Linked DNA regions of Rhodoligotrophos appendicifer. The protein of the gene in region 1 binds, or shares a complex with, the protein of each later gene. Links are inferred from orthologs where the notes say so. Each region holds a gene or a part of one and is shown in the gene's direction. Other genes may lie near its edges. The genes, in order: xseA and FKM97_RS24990.

Region 1 (6,756 bases):
GAGCCGAAAGTCGCCGTGAACAATGGCGGCGTCGGTTGTCGCCGGACAGGCGCCAGGCAGCCAGTCCATCAGACGGTCCATAGCGGGGATGCTGGCGGTCGCGGAGGCTTTGTACTGCTCCGACCAGCGCTTGATCTGGCGAGCGACATAGCCCTCGGGACGGCCAAAGCTGCCGAGGCCGATCGCTTGATGATCATAGCTGTGGAGCTGCGCGATGGTCGCGTTCAAGCCATCATAGAGAGCGGCGCGCTCCTCGCGGCCGATGCCGGGGGCGGAGGGTTCCCAGAAGACGCGGCCATCAACGAAATCCATGACATAGAAGGCGGTGCCGATGACGGCGTCGTCCTCGCACAGCACGACGGGGCGAGCTACTGGAAACCCCTGGGCATGGAGGGCCGAGATCACCTTGTATTCGCGGTCTACGGCATGGGCGGAGGGAAGCAGCTTGCCCGGCGGTTTGCGGCGCAGAACGTAACGACCGGAGGGGGCAGAGAGGCGATAAGTTGGATTCGACTGTCCGCCCTTGAACTGCTCCACCTGCAGAGGCCCGCGAAAGCCCTCGACATGATCGGCCATATAGGCAGCGAGGGCTGCTTCATCGAAGCGGTGGGCCGCCCGCACCTCGTCAACGCCTGAAAATTCCTTTTGCCGATCGATGCGGTCTGTTCTCTTCTCAGTCATGCTGTCTCATCTGCTTGGAAAAAGGCAAGGAGGTGGTCGGCGACGTCGTCGGATCGCTCCTCGGGAAGAAAATGTCCGCAGGGCAAGGGAAAGCCTTCAACGTCATCAGCCCATTGCCGCCAAACATCCACAGGTGTCCCGCCTTCGGCCGCAAAACCCTTGTTGCCCCAGAGCGACACGACAGGGCATTGCACCTTGCGACCCGCCGCGCGGTCAACCTTGTCGGCCTCAAGATCATAGGTCTGGCCGGCGCGATAATCACAGCAGGTCGCATGAATATGCGGGGGAATAGAGAATGCGAGGCGGTAGCTGGCGAGTGCCACGGCATTGAAGGGGCTCAGATCCTTAGTGCCCGACCAGCTTGCAAGCGTGTAGTCGAGGAACTCCGTCGCCCGCTGCTCGATGAGCATTTCAGGCAGAGGAAAGGGCTGAGCGAGGAACAGCCAGTGGTAGGCGCCCATGGCCGCGGCCCCGGCGCCCTTCATGGATTCCCATGTCTCCAAAGTGGGCACGATGTCGAGGACGGCAAGACCGGATATTGCAGCCGGCTCATCAAGGGCCAGGCGGTAGGCCACGCGGGCACCGCGATCATGGCCCACGACGCCGAAGCGCTCGAAGCCCAGCTTGTGCATGACCTGCAGGATGTCTTGCGCCATGGCGCGCTTGGAATAGGTGAAGTTATCCGGGTCGTTGGTGGGACAGGAGGATTTGCCATAACCGCGGAGATCCGGGAGAACCAATGTGAAGCGGTCAGCAAGCCTCGCTGCCACCCCATGCCAGCAGGCGTGGGTCTGGGGATAGCCGTGCAGCAGCACCAGAGGAGGCCCCGAGCCACCGACCCGCAAGTTGATCTCCGCGCCGAAAGTCTCGACGCGACGTTCCTCAAAGCCGGGAAAAAGTTCCTCCATGACACTCCTTCTGCAACGGCTGCCTATTTCTGTCTATCCCAAGGAGACGGCGCGCCAACCGATATCGCGACGACAAAAGCCTTCCGGCCAGTCGATGAGATCCACCGCCCGGTAGGCGCGCGCCTGGGCCTCAGCGAGGGTTCCGCCCGTCGCGGTCACGTTCAGGACCCGGCCGCCATTGGCAAGGATCCTGTCACCTTCCCGCACCGTGCCCGCATGGAAGATCTGCACGCCTTCAACTTTGCCGGCCTCCTCCAGACCTGTGATCGGTGTGCGTCGCTGGAAATCTCCGGGATAGCCCTTCGCCGCCATGACCACGGTCAGAGCCGGCTCGGCATGCCAGCGCAAGTCGAAATTGGCGAGCTCCCCATCGCGGCTCGCGATAAGGGCGGGGACGATGTCGGATTTGAGTCGCATCATCAGCACCTGGCATTCGGGATCGCCGAAGCGGACATTGTATTCGATGAGCTTGGGGCCCTCGGCGGTGATCATCAGGCCGGCATAGAGCACGCCCTTGAACGGTGTGCCGGCCTCGGCCATGCCGTTGACCGTCGGCAGGATGATCTCGCGCATGGTTCGCTCGATCATCTCGCGTGTCATCACAGGGGCGGGCGAATAGGCACCCATGCCGCCGGTGTTCGGCCCCGTATCGCCATCGCCGACGCGCTTGTGATCCTGCGCCGTCTCAAGAGGCAGCGCGTGGCTCCCATCAACGAGGACAAAAAAGCTCGCCTCCTCGCCCTCCAGATACTCCTCGATGACCACCTCTGCGCCGGCTTCACCGAACTGGCCGCCGAGCATGTCGGCCACTGCCGCGTGGGCCTCCTCGCTGGTCATGGCGACGACCACGCCCTTGCCGGCTGCCAGCCCATCCGCCTTGATCACAATCGGGGCCCGGTCGGCGAGATAGGCTTTCGCGGCGACAAGATCGGTGAACCGGGCAAAACCTGCAGTCGGTATGTTCTGTCTGGCGCAGAGCTCCTTGGTGAAGGCCTTCGAGCCCTCAAGCCGTGCTGCCAAGGCGGTGGGCCCGAAGGCCTTGATCCCCGCAGCCTCAAGATCATCGACGAGGCCTGCCACGAGCGGGATCTCCGGACCGACGACGACAAAGCCGATTGTCTCCGCGCGGCAGAACTCAATCAGGGCGGCATGATCGGTGACGGGGAGCTCTACGCAGGTTGCAACCGCCGCAATGCCGCCATTGCCGGGGGCGCAAAAGAGCCTATTTACCAGAGGGCTCGCGCCAATCGCCCAGCAGAGGGCGTGTTCGCGGCCGCCGGAGCCGATCACCAGGACGTTCATGTCGCTCCTTCAGAGGTCGTAAGATGGGCCCCGCCTTGAATGCGCTGCCTTCTTAGCATCAGATAGGCGGCTGAAAAGAGGATTCGATCAATGCCCAAGGAACTGCCGGCGAATGGCTGGCCACTCGATCCGTCCCAGCGCGGCGGGACCGCAAACGTCGTGGAGTTCTCCGTCAGCGAACTCTCCTTCGCACTCAAAAGAACGGTCGAGGATGCCTTCGCCTTCGTGAGGGTGCGCGGTGAGATCAGCGGCTTTCGCGGGCAGCATTCCTCCGGTCATTGCTATTTCGCGCTCAAGGATGATGCCGCCAAGCTGGAGGCGGTCATCTGGCGCACGGCCGTGGCCAAGCTGCGGTTCAAGCCGCAGGAGGGCCTCGAAGTCATTGCCACGGGGAAGTTGACCACCTTCCCTGGCTCGTCCAAATATCAGATCGTCATCGAGCAGCTGGAACCGGCCGGTATCGGTGCGCTCATGGCCCTTCTCGACGAGCGGAGGCGAAAGCTGACCGCCGAGGGGCTGTTCGCGACAGAGCGCAAGGTGGCGATCCCGTTTCTGCCGCGCGTCATCGGTGTCGTCACTTCGCCAACGGGTGCGGTGATCCGCGATATTCTCCACCGGCTCTCGGATCGGTTCCCACGCCATGTGCTGGTGTGGCCAGTGCGGGTGCAGGGGGAGACCTGTGCGGCGGAAGTGGCCGCGGCCATCCGCGGCTTCAACGCGCTACCAGCCGGCGGCCCTGTGCCGCGGCCAGACGTGATCATCGTCGCCCGTGGCGGAGGATCGCTCGAAGATCTGTGGGGCTTCAACGAGGAAGATGTCGTCAGGGCGGCAGCCGGGAGCGACATTCCGCTGATCTCAGCCGTGGGCCACGAGACGGATACGACCCTCATCGATCATGCCGCCGACCGGCGCTGTCCAACACCCACCGCCGCCGCGGAATGTGCGGTGCCGGTGCGGGCGGACCTGATCGCGACCGTGGATGATCTCGGCTATCGGCAGCGACGGGCGGCGCGGCGCATGGTGGAGGAAAGGCGCGTGCGGGTTCTGTCGGCCGCGCGTGGATTGCCGAAGCCCGAGGACATGCTGGGGCTGGCGCGACAGAAATTCGACACAGCAGCCGGGCGGCTCACCAGCGCCTTGCGAGCCAACACTCATCATCACCGCGCCAGCTTCATCATGTCGGCGGCAAAGCTGCAGCCCCGGCTGATGCTGGTGCGCTGCGCACGGGATGGGCAGCGTCTCGACGCACAAGGCCATCGCCTCGGGCGCGCCCTGGGTACAAATCTCCGCCACCACCGGGCCGAATACGCGCGCATCGAAGCTCGACTATCGCCGCGCAGTACCCGCGCACTGGCGAACCAGGGGCGCGAACGGCTGAACGCCTGTTCCGTTCAGTCGCGGCGCGCGATCATACGGCGTCTTGAAAGCCTTGGGCAGCAACTTCAGTCACAGGGAAAGTTATTCGCCTCCCTCGGGTACAAGGCAGTGCTGGAGCGCGGTTATGCGCTGGTGCTGAAGGGGGGCCATCCGGTGCGCTCGGCAGCGGAGACCGAACCCGGCGAGGCCGTCAGCCTCCGCTTCCATGATGGAGAGAGCGGTGCCGTCATTACCAGCGGCGTCGGACTTGCCGGACCGCGACGCATAAACCGGGGACGGGCTGCGGCGAAAAGCCAGGGCGAGCTGTTCTAAGGCGGGCTCGCAACGCTTAAGCTTGGACATGATCCATGATAGGTTGGCGCCCTTCAGAATACCCCGGGGCAGTCGGGGGTCGGAGCGAATTTGATGAATAGATACGAACCAGGTTTCGTGGGTGGCCGCGAAGCTAAGCTGCGGTACCTCGATGGCGACTACCAAGTCGTCGTGCCCGGCGATTTCGTTCGCTGCTCGATTACAGGCGTACCGATTCCGATGGACCTCGTGCGGTACTGGAGCGTGGAGAAGCAGGAAGTGTATGCCGATGCCGAGACCTCTATGAAGCGCTATCTCGAACTGCAGGGGTCGTAAGCGGCTCTGGCTGGGCTCGGACCGTGATGATTCGCTTTCTCAGCCGAAATCGGCAACCGTCTGGGAAATCAAGTCGTCCACCACGGCCGCAAGAGCTTCATCCTCTGCAAGGCCGCGCCGTTTTGCGGCCTCGAACACTGAGATCTGGCGAACCGCACTCGTTCCCCGCTGGAGAATGGTCCGGCAGTGCTCCACCTCAGCGACACCGCCGAAGTGCTCGGCGTCCGGCCGCACCAGGATGAGCAACTCCTCAAGCAAGCCCTCGGAAGGCACAATTTCGCCTCGGCCGAAGTCAATCAGCCCTTGCGATGCACCGTAGCGCAAGGCGCGCCAGCGGTTCTCATTGACGAGAAATCGTTCATAAGACCGCCACCGCTGATTGTCCCGGCGCAGGCGGAACAACATCCTCACCAAGCAGCGAAACAAGGCGGCCACGGCGATGGCGTCGTCGAGACGGGTGCAGACGTCACAGATGCGAAGTTCCAGCGTGGGGAAGCGCCCAGAAGGTCGCAGATCCCACCAGATCTTCGTTGCATCCTCGACGATCGCCAGCGACGTCAGCGTCGCCACCGTGCGCTGGTAATCGGCAAAGCTCGAGAATTGCGGCGGCAGGCCGGTGCGAGGAAGGCTATCGAAGACAATGAGCCGATAGGAGGCAAGCCCCGTATTGCGGCCCTGCCAGAAGGGCGAAGAGGTCGTTAGCATCAGAAGATGCGGTAGGAAGTAGACAAGCTGGTTGAAGAGATCGATGCGGAGGTCCTCATCCTCCACGGCTACATGGACATGCATGCCACAGATGAGCATGCGCTGAACCACCACCTGCAGATCCTTGGCCAGAATCTCGTAGCGATCACGGTGGGTGTGGCGCTGATCATCCCAACGGGCAAAGGGATGGGTGGAGGCGGCGATCGGCGCAAGACCGTGATCTCGGGCCGTATCGGCGATGGTCCGGCGCAGATGCGCCAAGTCGGTTCGGGCCTCGTCCATGGTCGAGCAGACCCGCGTGCCGACCTCGATCTGACACTGCAGGAATTCGGGACTGACCTGTCCCAACAGGCGGCGCTCGCACGCGGCCAGAAGTCCTTTCGGGGCCTCGTGAATGAGGTCTCGGGTCTTGGCATCGACGAGGAGATATTCCTCTTCGATGCCAAGGGAGAAGCTGGGTTCGATCAAAGCATGGGCCATGCCGGATCTTGGCCGATGCCAGGGCGACCAACAAGGGGCCACGGACGCAGGGGCGATCGGTGCGACCGATTACCTAGAAGAAGACATCCGCGACTGCTTGCGTCGACCTTATGTCGAGGCTCGCTCCATCCTCGATCGCACAAACAACGGGCCTCGCGGTCTCAACCGCCTGGCGCTCCACGTCATCAAGGGTATGGAGAAAGTCGGTCTCCGGCTCGCAAAACTTCTCCTTGAAGCGGGCGAAGGCGATCTTAAATTGCTTGAGTTGCTCCGCATATCTCTCTTCCTTCATCGGCCCCTCCTAAAGAAAAGCTTCGATCGCGGCGGGATTGGGATGGAAGTCGCTGCTGTTGGCAAAGCCGCGCGCTTCCTCCGTGCAGAAGATGGGCTGAAGGCGGTTCACGATGGCGACGATCTCCGGATCGGTGCTGGATCCCAAGGTGCTGTTCGCGTCACAGACATGGTGCTGTATCCGCTCAACGACGAGCTTGAGCTGTTCGAGAACAACTGCCGACGTCGCCTCTTCATTCGCTGGATCGATGTTGCTCATTATACGTCTCCTCTGGATGAGCATGATTCCTAGATGCAGGAATTCGAAGAAAGTCGATGGGGCAGGGGCCTAAAATGTGACAGACTCAGGTTGAGTTCGTGATTTGAAGGATATCCAGAGCGACTG
Region 2 (6,777 bases), on another replicon or contig:
TTCATCTTCACCCTCGGCTCGGCCCTGTGCGGCATGGCGAATTCGTTCGAGATGCTGGTGGCGACGCGGGCGCTGCAGGGGATCGGGGGCGCGATGATGACGCCGGTGGGGCGGCTGATCCTGCTGCGCTCGTTCCCGCGCGCCCGGCTGGTGACGGCGATGACGTATATGACGCTGCCCGCCATCATCGGGCCGGTGGCGGGGCCGCTCCTGGGGGGCGTGCTGACGACATATGCGTCGTGGCGGTGGATCTTCTATGTGAATGTGCCGATCGGGCTTTTGGGCATGGTGCTGGCGCTGCGCTATGTGGAGAATACGAAAGCACCGCAGCTCGCGCGGTTCGATTTCAAGGGCTTCGTCATGGTGGGGCTGGGGGCGGCCTTGCTGCAGTTCGGACTGGAGAATGTGGGGCGGCCGATGCTGCCGGTGCCGGCCATCGTGCTGGTGCTGGCGGCTTCGGCGCTGATGCTGCTCGGCTTCGTGCGGCATGCGCGTAGGGTCGCAGCACCGGCCGTGGACCTCACGCTGTTCCGCGAGCGCGCCTTCGCGGTGGGGACGCTGGCGGGAGGATTGTGCCGGGTGGGGCTCAACGGCACGCCGTTCCTGCTGCCGCTGATGCTGCAGGTGGGCTTCGGCATGAGCCCCGTCCTGTCCGGCTCGCTCACCTTCGCCAGCAGCCTGGGGGTCGTGCTGGTGAGGCCGTCGCTGTCGCCGCTGCTGAAGCGCTTCGGCTTCGACCGGGTGCTGATCGCCAGCGCGGTCTTCAGCGCGCTGTTCACCGCGGGCTTTGCCCTGATCGAGCCGGGGACGCCGCATTGGGCGATCGGGACCTACGTGTTCGCCTTCGGGCTCATGCGCTCGCTGCAGTTCATGACCTCGAACACGCTGTCCTATGCGGACCTGCCGAGCGAGAAGCTGTCGCGGGGCACGAGCCTGGGCGGCGTGCTGCAGCAGCTGAGCGTGAGCTTCGGGGTGTCGATCGCGGCCACGCTGCTGGCGCTGGTGAGCGTGGGCAGCCACGAGCTCACCCCGGCGCGGTTCCACGAGGTGTTCCTGCTGCTGGCAGTGATCCCGCTGCTGTCGATCCCGGGCTTCCTGCTGCTGAAGCCGGAAGACGGGCGACAGGTGAGCCGGCATGTCAGGGACTGATGCAGCCTGCAGCTGCTGTGCCGGCGGCAGGAGTGGTGTCAGCGCGGCGCGGCGGCGCGGGCGAGCCGGTCGTTGATGGCCTCGCCGAGGCCGTGATGGGGAACCGGGGCTGCGGCAATGGTGGAGGACCGGCTGACGGCCTCGGCGTCGAGCTCGTGCAGCAGGCGGAACAAATTGGCAGCGGCCTCGATGAGATCGCCGCCGGGCGAGAGATTGCGCATGGGGCCGTCATGAGGGGCGGCCGGTCCGAAGGCGAGATAGGCCTCGCCGGGGGCCGGGGCCGTCACGTTCAGGCGCAGGGCTGCACGCGGCGCGTAATGGCTGAGGAGCTGGCCCGGCGCGGTGGGACGATCGGGATCGGCGGCACAATCCGCCAGCCGCCCCTCGAGACAGCGCTCGATCGCCTCGCGGGCGAGGCCGCCGGGGCGCAGCAGCGTCGGCGCGGATCCCAGACAGGCGATAATCGTCGATTCGAGGCCGATGCCGGTGGCGCCGGCGTCGAGGATCCGGTCGACCCGGTCGCCGAGGCTGGCGGCCACATGAGCGGCCAGAGTCGGGCTGATCGAGCCGGAGCGGTTGGCGCTGGGTGCCGCCAGCGGCCGGCCACAGGCGCGCAGCAGGGCTTGGGCCGTTTCGTGGGCGGGGACGCGCAGGGCGATCGTGTCGAGCCCGGCCGAGGCCAGAGCGGAGATCGGGCAGCCGGGTGCGCGCGGCACGACCAGGGTCAGGGGACCCGGCCAGAAGGCCTGTGCCAGGCGTTCGGCGGCCGCATCGAAGCTGCCCAGGACGCGGGCGGCAGCGAGATCTTCGACATGGATGATGAGCGGATTGAAGCTGGGCCGGCCCTTCGCCTCGAAGATGCGGGCCACGGCCCGGTCCGAGGTTGCGTCCGCGCCCAGGCCGTAGACCGTCTCGGTGGGAAAGGCCACGAGGTTGCCATGGCCCAGACAATCGGCCGCCGAGGCGATATTCTCCGGGGTCGCGGGCAGGATTTGCAGGCCGCGGGCCTCATGTCCGATTGACGCCACGGCGCTGACCCCTACATTCCATGCACAAATAGAAATTCACACGCGTATCGCGCCGGCCTGCCCCGCGCGCTCAAGCCAGGAAGCCTCCAATGCCTTATACCCCACAGGTCGACGACCTCAAGCATGTGCTCGGTTCCATCACCGGATTCCGCCAACTGGTGGAGGAGGGGCTGTTCCCGGACCTCACCGCAGACACGCTGGACCAGATCCTGGAGGAGGCGGGCCGCTTTGCCGGAGAGGTCCTCGCGCCGCTCAATGTGGTGGGCGACCGGGTCGGCGCCAAGCGCAATGCGGACGGCTCCGTGACGACAGCGCCGGGCTGGCGGGAGGCCTATACGCGGTGGGTGGAGGCAGGATGGGGCGCGCTGCCGTCGCCGGTCGATTATGGCGGCCAGGGCCTGCCGGTTTCGGTAGGGCTTGCGGTGCAGGAATTGTGGAACACCGCGGCCATGGCCTTCGGGCTCGGACCGCTGCTCACGCAAGGAGCGGCGGATGCGCTGCATCAACATGGCAGCGAGGCCCTCAAGAGCATCTATTTGCCGAAGCTCGCCACCGGGGAATGGTCGGGCACCATGGTGCTGACCGAGCCGCAGGCCGGCACCGATCTCGCCGCCATCAAGACCAAGGCCGAGCCGCAAGGCGACGGCACCTACAGAGTTCAGGGCACGAAGATCTTCATCACCTATGGCGAACATGATCTCGTGGACAATATCGTGCATTTCGTCCTGGCACGGGTCGTGGGGGCGCCGGAGGGCACGCGCGGGATCTCCATGTTCCTGGTGCCGAAGGTGCTCGTGAACGAAGACGGCAGCCTGGGCGCGCGCAACGACGTCAAATGCCTGGCGCTGGAGCACAAGCTCGGAATCCATGCGAGCCCCACCTGCGTCATGGCCTATGGCGAAGAGGACGGTGCGGTGGGCTATCTCGTGGGGCAGGAAAATCGCGGCCTCAACTGCATGTTCACGATGATGAATTCGGCCCGGCTGCATGTGGGGATGCAGGGTGTGGCCGTCGGCGAGCGGGCGTTCCAGCATGCGCTGGGCTATGCCCAGGACCGGAAACAGGGAAAGCGGTCGGGATCGGACCAGATGGTGCCGATCATCACGCATCCGGACGTCAAGCGCATGCTGCTGGACATGAAGGCGAAGGTCGCGGCATCGCGGGCGATCTGCTTTGCCACCGCCTATGCCCTCGACGTCGCCCGCCATGGGCGGACGGAGGAGGAGCGGCTCCATCATGAAATGCTGGCCCAGCTGCTCACGCCGGTCGCCAAGGCATTTCCCACCGACATGGGCGTGGATGTGGCCTCGACCGGCATTCAGGTGCATGGCGGCATGGGCTTCATCGAAGAGACGGGCGCTGCGCAATATTACCGTGATGCGCGGATCGCGCCCATCTATGAGGGCACCAACGGCGTGCAGGCGATCGACCTGGTGGGACGCAAGCTGCCGCTGGGCGAAGGCCGCGTGGTCGCCGGGCTGATCAAGGAGCTGCGCGGCATCGCCGAGGAGGCGCGGGCGGTGAACGATCCGGCCTTCGGCAAGACGGCCGAGCGGGTGGGCGAGGCGGTTGCCGATCTCGAGGAGGCGACGGCCTGGATGCTGAAGGCGCTGGCGCGCAACCAGGACGAAGCCATGGCCGGAGCGACGCGCTATCTGAAGCTGTTCGGGCTGGCCGCCGGCGGCGCCTGGCTGACCAAGGGGGCGCTGCAGGACCGGACCAACGGACATGTGCCGACGGCGCGGTTCTTCGCCGAACAGGCCCTGCCGGAGACGGGGGCGCTGAAGCGCAGCGTCATGGAGGGCGCGGATGCGGTGCTGGAGGCAGCCCTCTAGGCGGTGTGCGTGGGCGGGTTTGCCAGCGGGTGTGCCGGCGGGTTTGCCTCTGCCGCCCGGGGTCCCGGCTCTGCGCGGACGCACGCGTCCGCTGCGGCCGGGATGACCGGGATGCTTTCTTTTCGACCCTTTCAGGCTGAGCAGTCGAGGGATTTTCCGTTTTCCCTTGCGGGAGAGGGATCTTTATAAGGAGCTTCATGAACACTCTTCTTCTCACGCATCCGGATTGTCTCGAGCATGAGACGCCGAAGGGGCATCCGGAACGGGTCGATCGGCTGCGCGCCATCAACCAGATCCTGGCCGCGCCGCATTTCCAGAGGCTCGACCGGCTCGAGGCCCCGCGCGGCCTGCGGGAATCGGTGCTGCTGGCCCATGAGGAATCCTATGTCTCGCGCATCGAGGAGGCGGTCCCGTCGGAGGGGATGGAGGCGGTCGACCCCGACACCTGGCTGTCGCCCCGATCTCTGGATGCGGCCTTGCGCGGGGTGGGGGCCGCGACCCGGGCGGTCGATGCCGTGTTCAATGGGGAGGCCGTGAACGCCTTCTGCGCCACGCGACCGCCGGGACACCATGCCGAAAGCGACAAGGCCATGGGCTTCTGTTTCTTCAACAATGCGGCGATCGCCGCCCTGCATGCGCGCGAGAACCACAATGCGCAGCGGGTGGCGGTCGTCGATTTCGACGTGCATCACGGCAATGGCACGCAGGAGATCTTCTGGTCTGACCGGGACCTGTTCTACGGCTCGACCCACCAGATGCCGCTGTTCCCGGGCACCGGCGAGATGTCGGAAACGGGGGTGGGCAACATCGTGAACGCGCCATTGCGGGCGGGCGACGGGTCGGACCGGTTCCGCGAGGCGATGATGTCGACCATCCTGCCGGCGCTGGATGCCTTCGAGCCCGATTTGATCGTGGTCTCCGCCGGCTTCGATGCCCATCGCGACGATCCTCTGGGCAGCCTGCAGCTGAGCGAAGAGGACTTCATCTGGATCACGCTCCGGCTCCTGGAACTCGCCGACCAGCATTGCGAAGGGCGGCTGGTGTCGGTCCTGGAAGGCGGCTACGACCTGCGCGCATTGGCGAGCTCGGTCGGATGCCACGTACAGACCCTGATGCGGGCGGCGGAGATCTCATGATGACGGACAAGCAGGACGTGGCAGGCCTGAGCTTCGAGACGGCGTTGAAGGAACTCGAAGGCATCGTCGACCGGCTCGAGGCGGGCAAGGTCGATCTCGAGGAATCGATCACCATCTATGCCCGCGGCGAGGCCCTGAAAGCCCATTGCGAGGCCTTGCTGAAATCGGCGGAAGCCCGGATCGAGAAGATCACCCTGAAGCCGGACGGAACGGTAGCGGGAACGGTGCCGCTGGACGTGGAGTAGGCGTGGCCCTTCGAGACGCAGCCTTGCGGCTGCTCCTCAGGATGAGAGCACCTTGCCTGGGTGCGGAGCCCTTGGCGGTCCCGGGTCTGCGCGGACGCGGTCGTCCGCTGCGGCCGGGATGACGGTGCGGGAGTGCCATGCGCTTGGGATGACGGAGAGGGAATGGCGCGACAGAGGCTCGACCTCAGGCTGGTGGCGGCGGGGCTGGTGTCCAGCCGGGCGCGGGCTCAGGCGGCGGTTTCGGGCGGGCTGGTGCGGGTCGATGGCGCGGTCGCAACGAAGGCCGCGATGCTGGTGAGGGGGGATGCCCTTCTCAGCGTGGAGGCGGCACCGGAGCTTGCCTATGTCTCGCGCGCCGCCCTCAAGCTTCTCCACGGTCTCGACCATTTCGAGATCGAGGTCGCGGACACGGTGGCGCTGGATCTCGGGGCCTCGACCGGCGGCTTCACCCAGGTGCTGCTGGCGAGGGGTGCTGCCCGGGTGTTCGCTGTGGATGTGGGCCATGGCCAGCTCGATGCCGCGATCGCCGCGGATCCTCGCGTGACGGCGATCGAAGGGCTGAATGCGCGCGATGTGGATGCCGCCACGGTTCCCGTGGCCCCGCAGCTCGTCGTCTGCGATGTGAGCTTCATCAGCCTCAAGCTGGCGCTGCCGGCGAGCCTCGCCCTGGCGGCGCCGCGGGCGGAGCTGTTGGCGCTCATCAAGCCGCAATTCGAGGTCGGCCGCCAGGGCCTGGGCAAGGGCGGCATCGTGCGCGATCCCGCCCTGCAGGAGCAAGCCTGCACCGACATCGCGACCTTTCTGGAGGCGGAGATGGGGTGGGCGGTGCAAGGGGTGACGCCGTCGCCGATCACCGGGGGCGACGGTAACCAAGAATATCTGATCGCGGCACGGGGGCCGAGATAGCGATATGATCGTGCAGCGGATATAATCGCCGCCCCTTCCCAAGCTCGAGGATCACTTTCATGCGCAATGACGAGACTTTGTCGGCCGAAGAGAAGAAGACGCTGGCCCATGGCCTGTCCCGGGTTCTGGCGGACAGCTTCAAGCTCTATCAGAAGACCCACGGGTTCCATTGGAACATCGAGGCGGCGAATTTTCACGACCTGCACCTGATGCTGGAGGAACAATATCGCGACATCTGGGATGCGGTGGACGTGATCGCCGAGCGGATCCGCGCATTGGGCCATTATGCGCCGTCGACGGCGACCGATTTCAGCCAGCTGTCGGAGATCGAGGAGGAGCGCGGCGTGCCCGAGGCCAAGGCGATGCTGAAGCAGCTGGTGGCCGACAATGAGACGGTGGTGCGGACCATGCGCGACATCCGGCCGAAAGTGGAAGAGGCCGGCGACACCGCCACCGGCAGCATGCTGGACGACCGGCT

What was found.
Region 2: the proteins of xseA (region 1) and FKM97_RS24990 are in contact, whole or in part, in a cryo-EM structure (PDB 8TXR), measured with the Escherichia coli proteins. The link is inferred for Rhodoligotrophos appendicifer from one-to-one orthologs.

What each region holds. Positions count from the first base shown.
Region 1 is NZ_VHKL01000006.1:58,221-64,976, reverse strand. Bases 2,350-5,280 are described here. They hold xseA (exodeoxyribonuclease VII large subunit), read left to right. Parts: upstream 2,350-2,981; coding sequence 2,982-4,580; downstream 4,581-5,280. Other genes in these bases: FKM97_RS14325 (carboxylate-amine ligase), read right to left, coding at 4,935-5,280; FKM97_RS14330 (DUF2093 domain-containing protein), read left to right, coding at 4,674-4,895; purD (phosphoribosylamine--glycine ligase), read right to left, coding at 2,350-2,891. Outside these bases: FKM97_RS14350 (phosphotransferase family protein), read right to left, coding at 1-681; FKM97_RS14345 (alpha/beta fold hydrolase), read right to left, coding at 678-1,589; more of purD, read right to left, coding at 1,623-2,349; more of FKM97_RS14325, read right to left, coding at 5,281-6,080; FKM97_RS14320 (hypothetical protein), read right to left, coding at 6,154-6,372; FKM97_RS14315 (hypothetical protein), read right to left, coding at 6,382-6,630. UniProt on the Escherichia coli protein: Bidirectionally degrades single-stranded DNA into large acid-insoluble oligonucleotides, which are then degraded further into small acid-soluble oligonucleotides.
Region 2 is NZ_VHKL01000018.1:4,098-10,874, forward strand. What follows is about bases 3,819-6,770. They hold FKM97_RS24990 (exodeoxyribonuclease VII small subunit), read left to right. Parts: upstream 3,819-5,147; coding sequence 5,148-5,393; downstream 5,394-6,770. Other genes in these bases: FKM97_RS24980 (acyl-CoA dehydrogenase family protein), read left to right, coding at 3,819-4,012; FKM97_RS24985 (histone deacetylase family protein), read left to right, coding at 4,210-5,148; FKM97_RS24995 (TlyA family RNA methyltransferase), read left to right, coding at 5,556-6,299; FKM97_RS25000 (Dps family protein), read left to right, coding at 6,359-6,770. In the rest of the region: FKM97_RS24970 (DHA2 family efflux MFS transporter permease subunit), read left to right, coding at 1-1,149; FKM97_RS24975 (L-threonylcarbamoyladenylate synthase), read right to left, coding at 1,188-2,177; more of FKM97_RS24980, read left to right, coding at 2,267-3,818; more of FKM97_RS25000, read left to right, coding at 6,771-6,777. UniProt on the Escherichia coli protein: Bidirectionally degrades single-stranded DNA into large acid-insoluble oligonucleotides, which are then degraded further into small acid-soluble oligonucleotides.